Regions from separate parts of the Modestobacter sp. I12A-02662 genome, predicted to be linked through region 4. Evidence: riboswitches for the same ligand, from Rfam matches in the RefSeq annotation. Region 4 holds a riboswitch; each other region holds the start of a gene.

Evidence for each region. Region 4 has a riboswitch for cyclic di-AMP ahead of HL189_RS12210 (C40 family peptidase). Riboswitches for the same ligand answer to the same signal wherever they lie in the genome.
Region 1: linked by a shared signal. The riboswitch ahead of HL189_RS13645 (transglycosylase family protein) and the one ahead of HL189_RS12210 (C40 family peptidase) in region 4 are both predicted to bind cyclic di-AMP.
Region 2: linked by a shared signal. The riboswitch ahead of HL189_RS17890 (C40 family peptidase) and the one ahead of HL189_RS12210 (C40 family peptidase) in region 4 are both predicted to bind cyclic di-AMP.
Region 3: linked by a shared signal. The riboswitch ahead of HL189_RS19010 (transglycosylase SLT domain-containing protein) and the one ahead of HL189_RS12210 (C40 family peptidase) in region 4 are both predicted to bind cyclic di-AMP.

What each region holds. Positions count from the first base shown of each region.
Region 1 covers NZ_JABGDE010000008.1:172,579-176,418, reverse strand. The annotation lists gene treY (malto-oligosyltrehalose synthase) at 1-1,203, shown strand, start outside; cyclic di-AMP (ydaO/yuaA leader) riboswitch at 1,419-1,574, shown strand; gene HL189_RS13645 (transglycosylase family protein) at 1,578-2,162, shown strand; gene treZ (malto-oligosyltrehalose trehalohydrolase) at 2,327-3,840, shown strand, end outside.
Region 2 covers NZ_JABGDE010000012.1:96,174-100,013, forward strand. The annotation lists gene HL189_RS17880 (phytoene desaturase family protein) at 1-856, opposite strand, end outside; gene HL189_RS17885 (hypothetical protein) at 853-1,113, opposite strand; cyclic di-AMP (ydaO/yuaA leader) riboswitch at 1,505-1,674, shown strand; gene HL189_RS17890 (C40 family peptidase) at 1,690-2,751, shown strand; gene HL189_RS17895 (DUF3817 domain-containing protein) at 2,877-3,221, shown strand; gene HL189_RS17900 (serine hydrolase domain-containing protein) at 3,231-3,840, shown strand, end outside.
Region 3 covers NZ_JABGDE010000013.1:132,777-136,616, forward strand. The annotation lists gene HL189_RS19000 (MFS transporter) at 1-341, opposite strand, end outside; gene HL189_RS19005 (YceI family protein) at 460-1,059, opposite strand; gene HL189_RS19010 (transglycosylase SLT domain-containing protein) at 1,271-2,110, opposite strand; cyclic di-AMP (ydaO/yuaA leader) riboswitch at 2,125-2,279, opposite strand; gene HL189_RS19015 (methyltransferase) at 2,445-3,092, opposite strand; gene HL189_RS19020 (universal stress protein) at 3,144-3,683, opposite strand.
Region 4 covers NZ_JABGDE010000007.1:182,499-186,338, forward strand. The annotation lists gene HL189_RS12205 (DUF2252 domain-containing protein) at 1-1,101, opposite strand, end outside; gene HL189_RS12210 (C40 family peptidase) at 1,188-1,691, opposite strand; cyclic di-AMP (ydaO/yuaA leader) riboswitch at 1,705-1,860, opposite strand; gene HL189_RS12215 (hypothetical protein) at 2,288-3,445, shown strand; gene HL189_RS12220 (ribulose-phosphate 3-epimerase) at 3,483-3,840, opposite strand, start outside.

The sequences.
Region 1 (3,840 bases), on a different contig from region 4:
CCGGTGTACCGCAGCTACCTGCCCGACGGGCGGGAGCACCTCGACGAGACGGTCCACGCGGTCAAGCAGCGCCGGCCGGACCTCACCGCCGCGGTCGACGCCCTGCACCCGCTGCTGGGCCAGGCCGGCACCGAGCTGGCCACCCGGTTCGAGCAGACCTCCGGCCCGGTCATGGCCAAGGGCGTTGAGGACAGCGCCTACTACCGGTGGGCCCGGTTCGTCGCGCTCAACGAGGTGGGCGGGGACCCGGCCCGGTTCGGGACGACGGTCGCCGGGTTCCACGAGGCGCAGCAGCGGCGGGCCGAGCGGCGTCCGGCCTCGATGACGACGCTGTCCACGCACGACACGAAGCGCAGCGAGGACGTCCGGGCCCGGCTGGCGGTGCTGGCCGAGGTCCCTGCCGAGTGGGCGGAGCTGGTGCGCCGGCTGCTCGACCGGCACCCGCTGGCCGACCGCTCCCTGGCGCACCTGGTGTGGCAGAACCTGGTCGGCGCCTGGCCGCTGTCCCGGGAGCGCGCGCACGCCTACGTGGAGAAGGCCGCCCGCGAGGCGGGCACCTCGACCACCTGGACGAACCCGGTGCAGGAGTTCGAGGAGCAGCTGCACGGGCTGGTCGACGCCGCGTTCGACGACGAGGCGACGCACGGCGCGATCAACGCCTTCGTCGCCCGCATCGCGCCGTTCGGGTACAGCAACTCGCTGAGCCAGAAGCTGCTGCAGCTCACGATGCCCGGCGTCCCGGACGTCTACCAGGGCACCGAGCTGTGGGACTTCTCGCTCGTCGACCCGGACAACCGCCGTCCGGTCGACTACGCGCAGCGCCGCTCGCTGCTCGCCCGGCTGGACGGCGGCCGGGTGCCCCCGGTCGACGAGACCGGTGCGGCCAAGCTGCTGGTGGTCTCCCGGACCCTGCGGCACCGCCGTGACCACCCCGAAGCGTTCACTGCCTACACGCCGGTCGAGGTGGCCGGCGCGGCAGCGGACTCCGTCGTGGCCTTCGACCGCGGCGGCGTGGTCACCGTGGCGACCCGACTGCCGGTGCGCGTCGCCGGCACGGGCTGGGGCGACACCGCATTGCAGCTGCCCACCGGCGCCTGGCGGGACCTGTTCACCGGTGCGCGGGTGGTCTCCGACGCGGCCGGCGCACCAGTGGCGGAACTGCTCACGAGGTTGCCGGTCGCCCTGCTCGTCCGCGACTCCTGAAGCACCTCCGGGGGCGGGACCCCGCACGAGGAGCACGGACACGTGTCGTCCCGGGCCGGTCGCTGTGCGCAGCGACCGGCTCGGCCTGTCACCGACACACCGACAGGACGCGCCGGGCTCGCTCAGCGAGACTCGCCGGTTCCGCTTAGCGTTCCCGGCGCATCCGGGCACCCTGGCCGGGCTGCGAGGCGCCGGACCGCCCAACCCCGTCCACCGGCCGCCTGACATCGAACCTCCCGGACGGGGGTGGGGGACCCACATCCGGCGCGCCCGCAACCAGGAGTGCGCCTCGGGGTGAAGCCGCGGCACGCGGCCGGGCACCGATCGCCCGAACCCGACAGCTCACCTCGCCGGCGGTGATCGGAGGATCCCGCATGTCCCAGCACGTCCAGCACACCCCTGCCCGCCGCCGCCTGCTCCGCGCGGGCGTCGTCGGCACCGCCGCGCTCGGTACCGCCCTCGCCCTGGGGGTCTCACCCGCGCAGGCCGCCGAGCACGACTGGACCGGCGTCGCGAAGTGCGAGTCCAGCGGCAACTGGCACATCAACACCGGGAACGGCTACTACGGCGGGCTGCAGTTCAGCTCTCCGACGTGGCTCGGCTACGGCGGCGGGCAGTACGCGTCGCGGGCCGACCTGGCCACCCCGGCCCAGCAGGTCGAGATCGCCGAGCGCGTCCTCGACGGCCAGGGCATCGGCGCCTGGCCGCACTGCGGCCGGTACCTGACCGGCGGGTCCACGGCCGCGGCCGCGGCGCCCGCACCGGCAGCACCGGCACCGGCGGCCCAGGCGCCGGCCGCCGCCTCGTCGTCCGGGAGCACCTACACGGTGCAGCCCGGCGACACCCTGGCGGAGATCGCCGCAGCCCATGGCGTCAACTGGCGCCAGCTGCACAACCAGAACGGCAGCACGATCAGCGACCCGAACCGGATCTTCGTCGGTCAGGTCATCACGGTCTGACGCGCCGAGGGCGGCCGGGGCATCAGCCCCGGCCGCCTCCGGGGGGCAGCGCCATCCCGTGGGCAGCGCCGTCCGGTGGGCTCAGGCACACCGAGGGTTGGCCCGCCGGGACGCGGGCATGATCTCCCGCGCCGCCCGCCCGACCCGCCTCTGGAGGCCCCCGCATGTCCGAGCCCGTCGAGTTCTCCGTCTGGGCGCCCGTGCCCGAGCGGGTCCGCCTGCAGGTCGACGGCGAGGTGCACGACATGCGGCAGGACGACGCCGGCTCCTGGCGTGCCACGGTCCCGGCGTCCCCGGAGGCCGACTACGGCTTCCTGCTCGACGACGACGAGACCCCCCGCCCCGACCCGCGCTCCCGGCGGCAGCCCGACGGCGTGCACGGGCTGTCCCGGCGCTTCGACCCCGCGGCGTACACCTGGCGGGACCGCGCCTGGACCGGCCGCCGGCTCGCCGGCGGTGTCGTCTACGAGCTGCACATCGGCACGTTCACGCCCGAGGGCACGCTGGACTCGGCGATCGACCGGCTGGACCACCTGGTCGACCTCGGCGTCGACTTCGTCGAGCTGTTGCCGGTCAACGGGTTCAACGGCACGCACAACTGGGGGTACGACGGCGTCGCCTGGTACGCCGTCCAGGAGACCTACGGCGGCCCGGCCGCCTACCAGCGGTTCGTCGACGCCTGCCACCAGCGTGGCCTCGCCGTGATCCAGGACGTCGTCTACAACCACCTCGGCCCGTCCGGGAACTACCTGCCGCTGTTCTTCCCGGTCTTCAGCGAGGGCGGGGCCAACACCTGGGGCAACTCGGTGAACCTCTCGGGCCCCGACTCCGACGAGGTCCGCCGCTACATCATCGACAACGCGCTGATGTGGTTGCGCGACATGCACGTCGACGGCCTGCGGCTGGACGCGGTGCACGCCCTGGTCGACGAGCGCGCCACCCACGTGCTGGAGGAGATGGCCGTGGAGGTGGAGCGCCTGTCGGTCGCCGAGGGCCGCCCCCTGACGCTCATCGCCGAGAGCGACCTCAACGACCCCTCGCTGGTCACCCCGCGCGTGGCCGGCGGCAAGGGGCTCGACGCGCAGTGGAGCGACGACTTCCACCACTCCCTGCACACCCAGCTCACCGGCGAGGCCCAGGGCTACTACGCCGACTTCGCGGCGGCCGGCCTCGGGGGCCTGGCCAGGACGCTGACCGGCGCCTACTTCCACGACGGCGCGTGGTCGAGCTTCCGGCGCCGGCACCACGGCAGGCCGGTGGACACGAACGCGTTGCCCGGCTGGAAGTTCCTGGCCTACCTGCAGGACCACGACCAGATCGGCAACCGCGCCGTCGGTGACCGGATCTCGGCCACCCTCTCGCCCGGCCTGCTCGCCGTCGGTGCGACGCTGGTGCTGACCAGCCCGTTCACGCCGATGCTGTTCATGGGTGAGGAGTGGGGCGCCTCGACCCCGTGGCAGTTCTTCACCAGCCACCCCGAGCCCGAGCTGGGCAAGGCCACCGCGGAGGGCCGGATCGGTGAGTTCGCCGCGCACGGCTGGGACGCCGCCGTCGTCCCGGACCCGCAGGACCCGGAGACCTTCACCCGGTCCAAGCTGAACTGGTCCGAGCTCACCCAGGAGCCGCACGCGCAGCTGCTGGCCGTGCACCGGTCGCTGATCGCGCTCCGGCACGCACA
Region 2 (3,840 bases), on a different contig from region 4:
CCGCGTCGGCGGCCCGGGCCGTCCCGTCGTCGTCGGTCCAGTGCACCGTGACGCCGTCCGGCCGGGTCTCGACCGCGGTCACGGTCGCCCCGGTGACCAGCTCGGCCCCGGCGGCGCGCGCGGCCGTGGCGATCGCGCCGCTCACCGCGCCCATCCCGCCGACCGGGACCCGCCACCGCCCGGTGCCGTTGCCGATCAGGTGGTACAGGAAGCACCGGCCGGCCAGCCCGTCGGCGGCGTGGACGTCGGCGAACGTGCCGATCAGCCCGTCGGTGAGCGCGATCCCGCGGACGACGTCGTCGGACAGGTGCGCACCGACCACGTCGGCCAGTGGCCGTTCCCGCAGGTCGTGCCACAGCTCCGGGTCGCGGAGCCGGCCGGCGAGCTCCGCCTCGCCGAGCAGCGGCTCGGTGAGGGTCGGCGCGAGGTCCTCGGCCAGGGTCGCCAGCCGGCCGTAGAACCGCCGCCAGCCGGCGAACTCGGCGTCCCCGCCGGTGAGGGCGTGGAAGGAGGCCGCCGTCGCCGGGCCCTCCTCCCGCTCGACCAGCAACCCGCCGTGGGCGCCGTCGCGCACCAGGGGGGTGTAGGAGGCGACCGCGCGGTCCAGCAGCGTCACCTGCAGGTCGAGGTCGGTGACGATCCGGTCGGGCAGGAGGCTGACCAGGTAGGAGTACGCCGACAACCGGACGTCGACCCCCGGGAACACCTGCTGGCTGATCGCGGCCCCGCCGAGCACGGGCCGTCGCTCCAGCACCAGCACCGACCACCCGGCGCGGGCCAGGTAGGCCGCGGCGACCAGGCCGTTGTGCCCGCCGCCGACGACGACGGCGTCGTGGCGGGCGGCCGGGCCGGTCACGTGAGCCCCCGCGCGAGGAAGAGGGAGTCCTGGTCGTCCTCGGAGGAGCCGAACGCGGCGGCCGGCTCGTACCCGGCCCGGGTGTAGAGGCCGACGGCCTCGGGCTGCCGGGGACCGGTCTCCAGGCGGAGGGTGGTCCAGCCGCGGCTGAGCGCCTCGACGGCGCCGTCGTGGCGGGAGCGCAGCTCGGCCTGCTGCGCGGCGGTCAGCTGGGCGACCTCCGGGTCGTCCCAGGCGGCGGGGGAGATCGTCGGCACGCGCTCATCCTGGCGGGTCGGCGTGCACGCGGCGCAGCAGGCCCCGCACCGCCGTCCGCGGCGTGGTCCGCGCGGTGCTCGCGGAGCGTGGTGGAGACGGCCGGAGACGGGACGCAGCGCACGCCCCGTCCCGGTCGGCCCCCCGGTCGCGGCCGGGCGGAGGCGACCAGGTCGGGTCGCGTGTCGGCCGTCCGGCGGCGGAGGACGAGGCACAACCCCCGCCGGGCCGGACCCTGCGCACCGCGTGCCTGTCACGCTCCGCCAGCGTGTCGAAGCACACGCCGGGAGTTTGTCCACAAATTGACCGAAGGGGTTTGTCACGACCACATAACGCCCCTAGGGTCGACCGCGGTCCGACGGGCACCTCGGTCACCCTCCCGGGTGACGACCGGCCGGACCGCCGCCGAACTCCACGGCCCGCGCAGTCGCGGCGGGCCAGGGGACCGGGGACCCACCGCAGTACTGGGGTGAAGCACCCGCGGCCCGTCTCGGGCCGCTGGTGCCGGGCGTCTTCCCGCCCGAACCCGTCAGCTAACTCGGTAGGCGGCACGTGGAAGAAGGGACCACCCGCCAGACATGGCGAGTTCGCACAGCCCTGCCCGTCGGCGGGCCACCCCTCGTCGGGTCCTCCTCACGCTCCTCGCCGCCGGCGCCGTCGCGCTCACCCCGCTGCCGGCCCTGGCCGACCCGACCACCTCGGGCGAGGCCGCGACCCTGGTCGCCGAGAAGGCGCACGAGCTCGAGGTCGTCACCGAGAAGTTCAACGACGCCCGCGAGGAGCTGAAGGCCCAGCAGGCCGCGGCCGACGAGGCCGCCGCCCAGGTCGAGGCCGCCGAGGCCGCGCTGACCACCGCTCGGGACTCCGTCCGCCAGGTGGCCCGCAGCGCCTACACCGGCGAGCAGCTGAGCACGCTCGAGGCGATGCTCAGCAGCTCCTCGTCCGACGAGCTGATGGACCGCGTCGGCACCCTCGACGTGATCGCCGACCACAACACCGAGGTCCTCGCGGCGGCCCAGGCCGCCGACGACACCGCCAGGCAGGCGCAGGACGCCGCGGCGGAGGCCGCGGCCGACGCCCAGGCGCAGGTCGACCGCGTCGCTGCCCAGCAGGACGACCTCAACGAGCAGATCGCCGACTACCAGGCCCAGTACGAGCGGCTGGACGCCGCGGAGCAGGCGGCCTCCCGCGCCGACGCGGAGCGGCACCCGACCACCCCGGCCCTGCCGCCGGGTGCGGCGCCCGCGCCCGGCACCCCGCCGGCTCCCCCGGTCGTCGGCGGCAGCGGTGCCGCGCAGGCCGCCGTCAGCACCGCCATGGCGCAGATCGGCGACCCCTACGTCTGGGCCGCCGCGGGGCCGAACTCCTTCGACTGCTCCGGCCTGGTGCAGTACGCCTACGCCGCCGCGGGAATCCCGCTGCCCCACTCCAGCAAGGGCCAGGCCTCGATGGGCCGCGCGGTCAGCCGCGGCGACCTGCAGCCCGGCGACGTCCTGGCGTTCTACAGCCCGGTCAGCCACGTCGGCATCTACATCGGCAACGGGCAGATGGTGCACGCGCCGACGTCGGGCAGCAGCGTCAAGGTCGTCTCCATCGACTACATGGGCCAGATCACCGCGATGCGCCGTCTCGCGGGCTGAGTAAGGACCCGGTCCAGCACGTCGCGTTGCCCCGGTCGCCGTCTGGCGACCGGGGCTCCGTGGCATCCGGGGGACGTCGGTCACATCCGGGAGCCCGCGCGCCCGGTCGTGCGTTGACCCCGGTCGTGGCTGCCCGACTCCTGGACCCCCCGACCGTCGCCCGCGCCTTCCGCGCCGTCGCCATCGCCGAGGCGGTGTCCTGGGTGCTCTTGCTCGCCGGCATGTTCGTGAAGTGGGTGCTGGGCACCTCGGAGCTCGGCGTCCAGCTGGCCGGGCCGGTGCACGGCGCCGTCTTCGTGCTCTACGTCGGCCTCGCCCTGCTCGCCTGGCGGGTGCTGCGCTGGAGCCCGCGCACGGCGCTGCTGGCGCTCGCCGCGTCGGTCCCCCCGTTGGTCACCGTCTGGTTCGAGCGGTGGGCGCAGCGTGCCGGGCACCTGCCGTCCGGGGCGGTGACGGCGACGGCTGGCTAGCCTCCGCCCATGGTCGAACCCGTCCTGCCCGCCACCGCCCGCCGGCTGCTCGCCCGCACCGCCCGCGTGCAGCGGGACGGCCGGGCGCCGAGCCTGGTGGCCGGGGTGGTCCGGGACGGCGGGCTGGCCTGGTCGGCGGGCCGGGGGGACGTCGCCGAGCCGCACACCGACGTCCAGTACCGGATCGGCTCGATCAGCAAGACGGTCACCGCGGTCGTGGTGCTGCGGCTGCGCGACGAGGGCCGGCTGGGCCTCGACGACCGGCTCGAGGAGCACGTGCCCGGCACGCCGCTCGGCGACCGGACGGTCGGCCAGCTGCTCTCCCACCTCGCCGGGGTGACGTCGGAGAGCCCCGGCGGCTGGTGGGAGCGGGTGCCCGGCGGTTCGCTGGCGGACCTGCAGCTCACCGAGGACGACGTCGTGCTCGGCACCGCCCGGCGGTTCCACTACTCCAACCTGGGCTTCGGGCTGCTCGGGGAACTCGTCGCCCGGCACCGCGGGCGCTCCTGGGAGGACGTCGTCCGGGACGAGGTGCTCGCCCCGCTGGACATGACCCGCACGACGCCCCGGCCCGACGGAGCCGCCGCCCCGGGGACGGCCGTGCACCCGTGGGCCGACG
Region 3 (3,840 bases), on a different contig from region 4:
TCGGCGGCACCCAGGAGCAGTCGCAGGACCACCAGCCAGGCCGGCTCGGTGACCAGGAGGTGACCGAGGACGAGCACGGCGAACAGGGCTGCGCCGCCGATCAGCAGGGGGCGCCGACCGCGGCGGTCCGCCCAGCGGCCGGCCAGCGGGCGGAGCGCCAGGGTGGTGACGCTGAACGCCCCGACCGCGAGGCCGACCGCGGCCGGTCCACCACCCAGGGGCCCGGTCACGAAGAACGGGGTGACCCCGATCAGCACCCCGCCGGCCGTGCAGTACGCCAGGTCGGACAGCGTCAAGGCGATGAAGGCGGGGGTGAACAACGTGTCCGGGGACCGTTGCATGGCCCGGCACGCTACTCGCGGGAGACGGTGGACGGACCTCCTCTCGACCGCAGCCGGTGAGCCGGCGCGGATGGCGTCCGCCGGTCACTCAGGCGACCGGCGCGCCCCCGTCCCCGACTCAGGAGACCTTGATGGCCGAGACGTCGAACTCCACCTGGACCCGGTCGCTGACCAGCACACCGCCGGTGTCCAGCACCGTGTTCCAGGTGAGGTCCCACTCGCTGCGCTTGATCGCCAGCGCGCCCTCGAACCCGACCCGCAGGTTGCCGAAGGGGTCCAGCGCGGAGCCGGTGAGGGTGAAGTCGATCGACACCGGACGGGTCACGCCCTTAATCGTCAGATCGCCGGTGACCTGGTAGACCTCGGCGTCGACCTGCTCGACCTCGGTCGACCGGAAGACGATCTCCGGGAAGCGCTCCACGTCCAGGAAGTCCGCGGACCGCAGGTGCGCGTCGCGGTCCGGGACCCCGGTGTCGACGCTGGCGGTCGCGATGCGCAGCTCGACGCTGCTGGCCGCGGGGTCCGCCACGTTGAGGTGGGCGGTCCCGGCGAACTCGGTGAAGGACCCACGGACGGTGGTCACCATGGCGTGCCGGGCGCGGACGCCGATGCGGGTGTGCGCGACGTCGACGGAGTACTTCCCGGTCACGTCGGCGAGCGCACTGGTGGCTGCATCGAAGTCCGTCGCGGCACCCTCGGGTGCGCGGTGCTTGGCCACGGGTCGGTGCTCCTCGCTCGGGTGGGTGGACAGGTGGAGTGTCCCCGATGGTCCTCCCACGCGCGGCACGTGGCCCTGCGGGGGGGACGGGGTGTCGCCGTCGCCCGCTCGACCACCGGGCGATCCTGCGGGCACGGGAGCCGCGGAACGCGGACGAGGCCCCACCCCCGTCGGGGTGGGGCCTCGTCGGCGGGTCAGGCCGCTGCTGGGGTCAGTACCAGTTCTTGGCCTTGGAGTGGGACCACGCGCTGCACGGCGAGCCGTACCGCGACTCGATGTAGATCAGCCCGGCGTCGATCTGGCGGTACGGGTCTGAGGTCTTGGCGATCCCGGTGCTCGCCCAGGTCGAGTTCAGGAACTGCGGGATGCCGTAGGCGGTGCTGGAGGGGTTCTGCGCGTTGGGGTTCCAGCCGCTCTCCTTGCCCCACAGGTTCTCGAGGCAGGAGAACTGCGACGAGTCACCGCCGACCTTGGCGAGCGCGTAGTCCTGGTACGAGCCCGATGCGGCGACGCTGCCGGACCGCGGCGCCGGGGACTCCTCCTTGGCGGCCCGGGCGGCAGCAGCCTCCTCGGCGGCCTGGGCCTCGGCGGCGAGCCGGGCCTCCTCCGCGGCCTTGGCCTCGGCGGCGAGCCGGGCCTCCTCGGCGGCCTTCGCCTCAGCGGCGGCCTGGTCGGCGGCAGCCTGGGCAGCGGCGGCCGCGGCCTGCTCGCCCTCCCGCTGGCTGCGCTGCGCGGCGAGCTCACCGAGCCGCTCGCCGACGACGCCGTCCGCGACGACGCTCTGCTGCGAGGTCAGCCCGAGGGTGGCGGCGACGCTGACCGGCTCGGCCGTGGCCTGGGCCGCGGGCTCACTCGTGGCGAGCACGTTGACCATGATCGCGCCCGCGGCGGCGGCCGCCAGGTAGATGGCGGGACGGCGGAAGCCGGCCGGGGTGCGCCGGCTGCGGCGCGGGGAGTCGGTCCCGACCGTGGCGTCCGCCTCGGCCAGCGCGTGGACGTCGGTGGCAGGAACCTGCTCGATCGAGGTGTGCGCGTTGGTGCCGTGGGACATGAAGAGAGGGGCTCCGGATCTTCCGTGGCCGCCTACCGAGTTAGCTGACGGGTTCGGGCTGGAAGTCGCCCTACCCGTCCCAGGCACACGTGTGCCCGAGGCGGGATTCACCCCAGTGCTGCGGTGGGTCCCCGGCTCGCTGCGCGCAGCGACTCGGCGGCATCCGGTGCGGGCTCCCCCGGGTGGGGATCTGTCGTCCGACCGAATACTGCCAACGTACGGGCCGTTACCTGGCCGTGACAATCGCCGGGGCCCGATTTCGTCGTGATCTGCCACTCGTTGCGCAGGACGCCGAGGTGTGGCAGCACCCCTGGGGCGGGTGTGACGGGTGCGCTCAGGGCAGTCGCCAGACCGTCGTCCGGCGCACCTGCTCCCCATCGGCGTCCGGGACGTCGTACTCAGCCGCCGCGATCAACCCCTCCCGCGGCACGTAGGCCCGGCCCGGGTCGCCGAGCAGCACGGTCGCGCCGCGGAGCCAGGCCTGGCCGAGGAAGGGCAGCACCCGGGCGGTCATCTCCCGGTCGTAGCAGACGTCGCCGGCCAGCACGACGTCGACGGCGGGGGGCTCGCCGTCCAGCACGTCGCCCACCACCTCGATCCCGGACACCCCGTTGACCTGCTCGTTGAGGGCGACGGCGGTGTGCGAGTACGGGTCGACGTCGCTGGCGACGACCGCGGCCGCACCGGCCCGCAGCGCGGCGACGGCGACCAGCCCGCTGCCGGCGCCCAGGTCGAGGACCCGCCGACCGGCGACGACCTCCGGGTGGTCCAGCACGTAGCGCGCCAGGGCCTGGCCGCCCGGCCAGGCGGCGGCCCAGAACGGCGGGTCCTGCCCGGCGCCGCCGACCTCGGTCTCCATCGCCTCCCAGAGGGCCACGACGTCGTCGGCGACGTGCAGCTGCACCTCGGGGACCAGGGACGGGCGGGCGAGCCGGGTGTGGCCCTGCAGGAAGGACGGCGGGACGGCGCGCGGAGCGGACACCCCGTCAGTGGACACCGCGACCGGGACCGCGGACCGGCCGGGTCCTCGGGGTCAGTGGCGGCGCTTGCTGCGCACCACGGTCACCGGGCACGGCGCGTGGTGCGTGATCTGGTCGCTGGTCGACCCGAGCATCAGGCCGGCGAAGCCACCCCGGCCGCGGGCGCCCACCACCAGCAGGTCGGCGTGTTCCGCCGACTGGATCAGCGCCTTCACCGGTGCGACGTGCACGACGTGGCACGTGACCTGGCGGGCCCGCTCGGCGCCGAGCGCCGCCACCACGTCGGCTTCGAGGTCGGTCAGGACCGCCTTCTCGTAGTCGGTCATCGGCGGGACGTAGCCCACCTCCCAGCTGGACGGCTGAGGCGCGGTGGCGATCCGCCAGCTGCGCACCACGTGCAGGGGCCAGGAGGCACGCTCGGCCAGCCGGGCCGCCCACTGCAGGGCGTCCTGCGCGCAGGCGGACCCGTCGTGGCCCACGACCACGCCCCCGTCGATCACCGCCCGGGTCGAGACCTCGTGCTCGCCGCCCGGCTCGCGGACCGCATCGTCCCGCTCCGCCGTCCGTGCCGCGTCCGCTGACTGGTCGGTCACCGTCGTCCTCCCCTGGCCGCACCCGGCACCGCGCCGGGACCTGTCCCACCCTGGCGCACGACGGGCCGGTCGGGCCAGGGACAACCGCGCGCCGTCGATGTGCCCGCGGCCTGCAGCTCGGATCGCGCGGGCCGCCTACCTGCACTTGACTGGATCA
Region 4 (3,840 bases):
CTGCACCGCCTGCTGGTACTCCACGACCCGCTGCCCCTGGTGGGCGTGCCAGGCCCGGTCGCCGTGCACGAACGGTGCGATCACCGACCGCCGGGCCTGCTTGAGCTGGAGGAACAGCACGTCGTCGGGGCTGCTGCCCTCGCACAGCGCGACCCACGCGCGCAGCCCCACGGAGCCGACGCCGACCACCTTGTGCGCGATGTCGACGAGGCGGTAGCCACCCACCAGCCGCGCCCAGTGCGGGGGCAGCGTGGTCAGGTAGCCGTCCAGCGCCGCGGCCAGCCGGTCGGCCTCGGCCGGCTCCGGCCGGGTGATCAGCGGCGGCTCGTTCACGATGCGGCGCAGCCCGTCGGCCTGCTGCTCGGTGATCCGGGGGAGCGCCCGGTCGCCGGTGCGCTTGCGGGCCCGCCGGGACGACGCCTCGATCTCGGCCCGCAGCGCGGTGCGGGGGCCGGTGCTCAGCATCCGGTCGACGTCCAGCCGGTCGTAGGAGCGGGCGAGCAGCGGCTGCTCGGCCAGCGCCGCGATCTGCAGCTGGTACTCCTCGACGCAGCGTTCCACCGCCTCGCCGCACGCGGACTCCGGGGACCCGTTCTGCCGTCCGGCCACCCAGACGCTCGTGGTGAGCCGCCGCAGGTCCCACTCCCACGCCCCCGGGTGGGCCTCGTCGAAGTCGTTCAGGTCGAACACCAGCTCGCGCTCCGGGGAGGCGTAGAACCCGAAGTTGCCCAGGTGGGCGTCGCCGCAGACGACCGGGGTGATCCCGGTGGCCGGCAGGTCGGCGAAGTCCGCGGCGTGCACGTTGGCCGCGCCGCGGAGGAAGGCGTACGGGGAGGCGATCATCCGCCCGATCCGCACCGGGACAAGCCAGTCCAGTCGCCCGTCGTGCGACTGGACCACCGTGGCGACCGCGTCGGCGCGGCCCGGGGGAGGGGTCCAGTCGCCGAGTGCCGTGCGCGGCACCCGCTCGCGCAACCGGCGGCCGAGCGCGTACCGCTCCGCGCGCGTCGGCGCGCTGCGCCGCAGGGACGAGTACGCCTGGTCGTCGTCGGCGGAGGCCACCACCGTGTGCGATCGCCGGTCCCGCTGCTGTCCGGTCACCTGCCGGAGCTTCGCAGCTCCCACGCCGATCCGGCCACCCGCCGGTGCCCCGGCCGCGGCGGCGGCCGGGGCACCGGCGAGGAGCGTCAGGCGACGCGGCGGGCCGAGGAGTAGGGCATGTAGTCCATGTTGATCACGTTGACCGGCTTGCCGGCGGTCGCCGCGTGGACCACCTGGTTGTTGCCGACGTAGATGGAGGCGTGCCCGCCCCCGTAGAAGAAGACCAGGTCACCGGGCTGCAGGGCACCGCGGGAAACCGGGGTGCCGGCGCTCCGCTGGCCGCTCGTCGTGCGCGGCAGGTTGATCCCGGCCGCCTTGTAGGCGAAGGAGGTCAGCCCCGAGCAGTCGAACGCGTCCGGGCCGGCGGCACCGTACCGGTAGGGCTTGCCGACCTGGGCGAGGGCGACGTTGACGGCGTTCTGGGCGGTCGCCGAGGACGCCGCCGCGGCGGTCGTGGTGGCGGCCTGCGCGTTGCTGGCCTCGGCCACGGCGGGGGCCAGGACGATGCCGGCGCCGGCCAGGGCGGCGAACGCGCCGCGCTGCAGTCGGCGGGCAGGACGAGCGGACGTGGACGTGCGAATGCGCGCCATGGGCGGCGGGTTCTCCTGTTCTCCACAGCCGCCTACCGAGTTAGCTGACGGGTTCGGGCGGGGAACTCGCCCGGCCGCCCTCGTCGTCGTGCGGACGAGGGCGCGCTTCACCCCAGTACTGCGGTGGGTCCCCGGTCCAGGTGGTCGCGTCGTGCGACGGCACCCGGTTCGGCGGCGTCCGGGGGAGGTGTCACCAGGGGTAGGCGACGTGGGGCCTCACTCGGACCGGGACGACGCTAGGTACGGGCCTGAAGCGCTGCAAACGACGGAATCCGTTCCACAGCGGCACCGAGAACAGGGGCTTGACAGCCGAGCCGGATCCGACTCGCCGCCGGTGACCTCCCCATACGGCCGACCGGACCTGCGCGCCCCGCTGTGGGACACCCGTCACTCGACACGACAGGGGCAACATCACAGGCGGCGTGTCCTGACGCAGCGTGCTCGGCAACGTGGCTTGTGATTCGTTGCGTCCTGCCACACTGCAGGCGCGCCCCTGACTCGCAGGCCGCCTCCGCCGTCCGAACGGTGGCGACGGAACGACCGGTCCTGGCCCGGACGCGGTCATGAGGAGGCTGGCGATGGAGTCGGGGAACGTCGTGTCTGGAGCCGAGCGGGTCGTCACGGATCTCCGGGCCCGCGGGCACTTCCTGTGCCTCGCGTACGCCGACGTGGTCCTCGCCTTGTGTTGCCAGGACGCGGCGGTGACGGAGTGGGTCGAGCGGTTCTGCGAGGGCTACTTCACGCCGTCCGCCGGGAGGGTGGAGGACGTCGGGATCTACGCCACGGCGGATCCCGCGCTGCTCGCCGTCCTGCGGTGCTCGACGTCGCACCGGCCCGCAGGGGGGAAGTACGGGTACGTGGAGACCCCGCTGACGGACTCGGTCACCCTGGTGCGCAAGAGCGCCGGGAAGTCCGAGGACGACGACGTGTACCTCCTGCTGTTCCGGGAACGGCGCCAGATCCTGCTCATCGCGCCCGACGACGTCGAGGTGCAGCGCGAGGAGGTCATGCAGGTCCTCCGCGCAGCCGGCAAGTGGCTGCTGATCGAGCGCGGCTGGATCCCCATGCACTCCGCGTGCGCGGCGAAGAACGGCCGAGCCGTCTGCGTCGCCGGGGAGAAGGCATCGGGCAAGACCAGCACGCTGCTCAACCTGCTGGCGCGGAACGGCTGCGACCTGGTCGCGCCCGACAAGTTCCTGCTGCGCGAGGACGCCCAGCGCCGCCTCGAGGTCTGCGGCGTGCCGGGCAAGATCGGCGTCCGCGTCGGCTCAGTCGTCGTGCAGCCCCGGCTGCTGGACTGGCTGGCCCGGGAGGAGGCGCCGTTCTTCCCGCACCTCAGCCCGCAGGAAGTGCAGCGCATCGCCGAGACCAACACCCCGGAGCAGCTGCGGGACCGCAAGGAGAAGGTCCCGCTGCTGCCGACCGAGCTGGCCGGGCTGTTCGGCGGGTCGATCGTGCCCACCGCCCCGCTCGGACTGCTCCTCCTCCCGGTCTTCGACCCGAGCCTCGACGAGTCACGGCTCGTCCGCGTCGACCCGGACCAGGCGATCGCCGTGCTCAGCAAGAGCTATGTCAGCCTGCTGAGCAAGGCCGAGGGCTTCCTGCTGACCTTCTTCGACCTCCAGGACACCCTCCTCGAGGAGCGGCTGGCTGCGCTGCTCGACGAGCACCTGCCCGGGGCGCCCGCCTACGAGGTGCACCAGAGCCACACCACCAACGAGCAGACGGCGGAACTGGTGGAGGCCCTGCTGTAGCCGGGGCGGGGGAGCGGTCTGCCGGTGGGGTCAGCCGTCAACCGAGGGGGGCGGCGAGTCCGGCGAGCCACTCCGCCGGCTCGGGGCTGCTCAGGAGGGCCGTCCCGCTCACCAGCCAGGTGGCCCCGGCCGCCCGGCTGAGCCGGCCAGACTCGTGGTCCACCCCACCGTCGACGCCGAGCAGGCGGCGGCCGGCCAGGGCCCGCAACCGGTCGTACGTCGCGGGCCGGAAGCCCGAGCCGCCGTGGCCGGGCGCGACCGACATCACCAGCGTGGCGAGCTCGCCGGAGGGGACCGTGTCGGTCGGTGTGCCAGGGGAGAGGGCGACCGCCGGCCTGGCGCCACGGCGCTCGATGCGGCGCAGCGCCTCCGACCAGCCCCGCGCCTCGACGTGG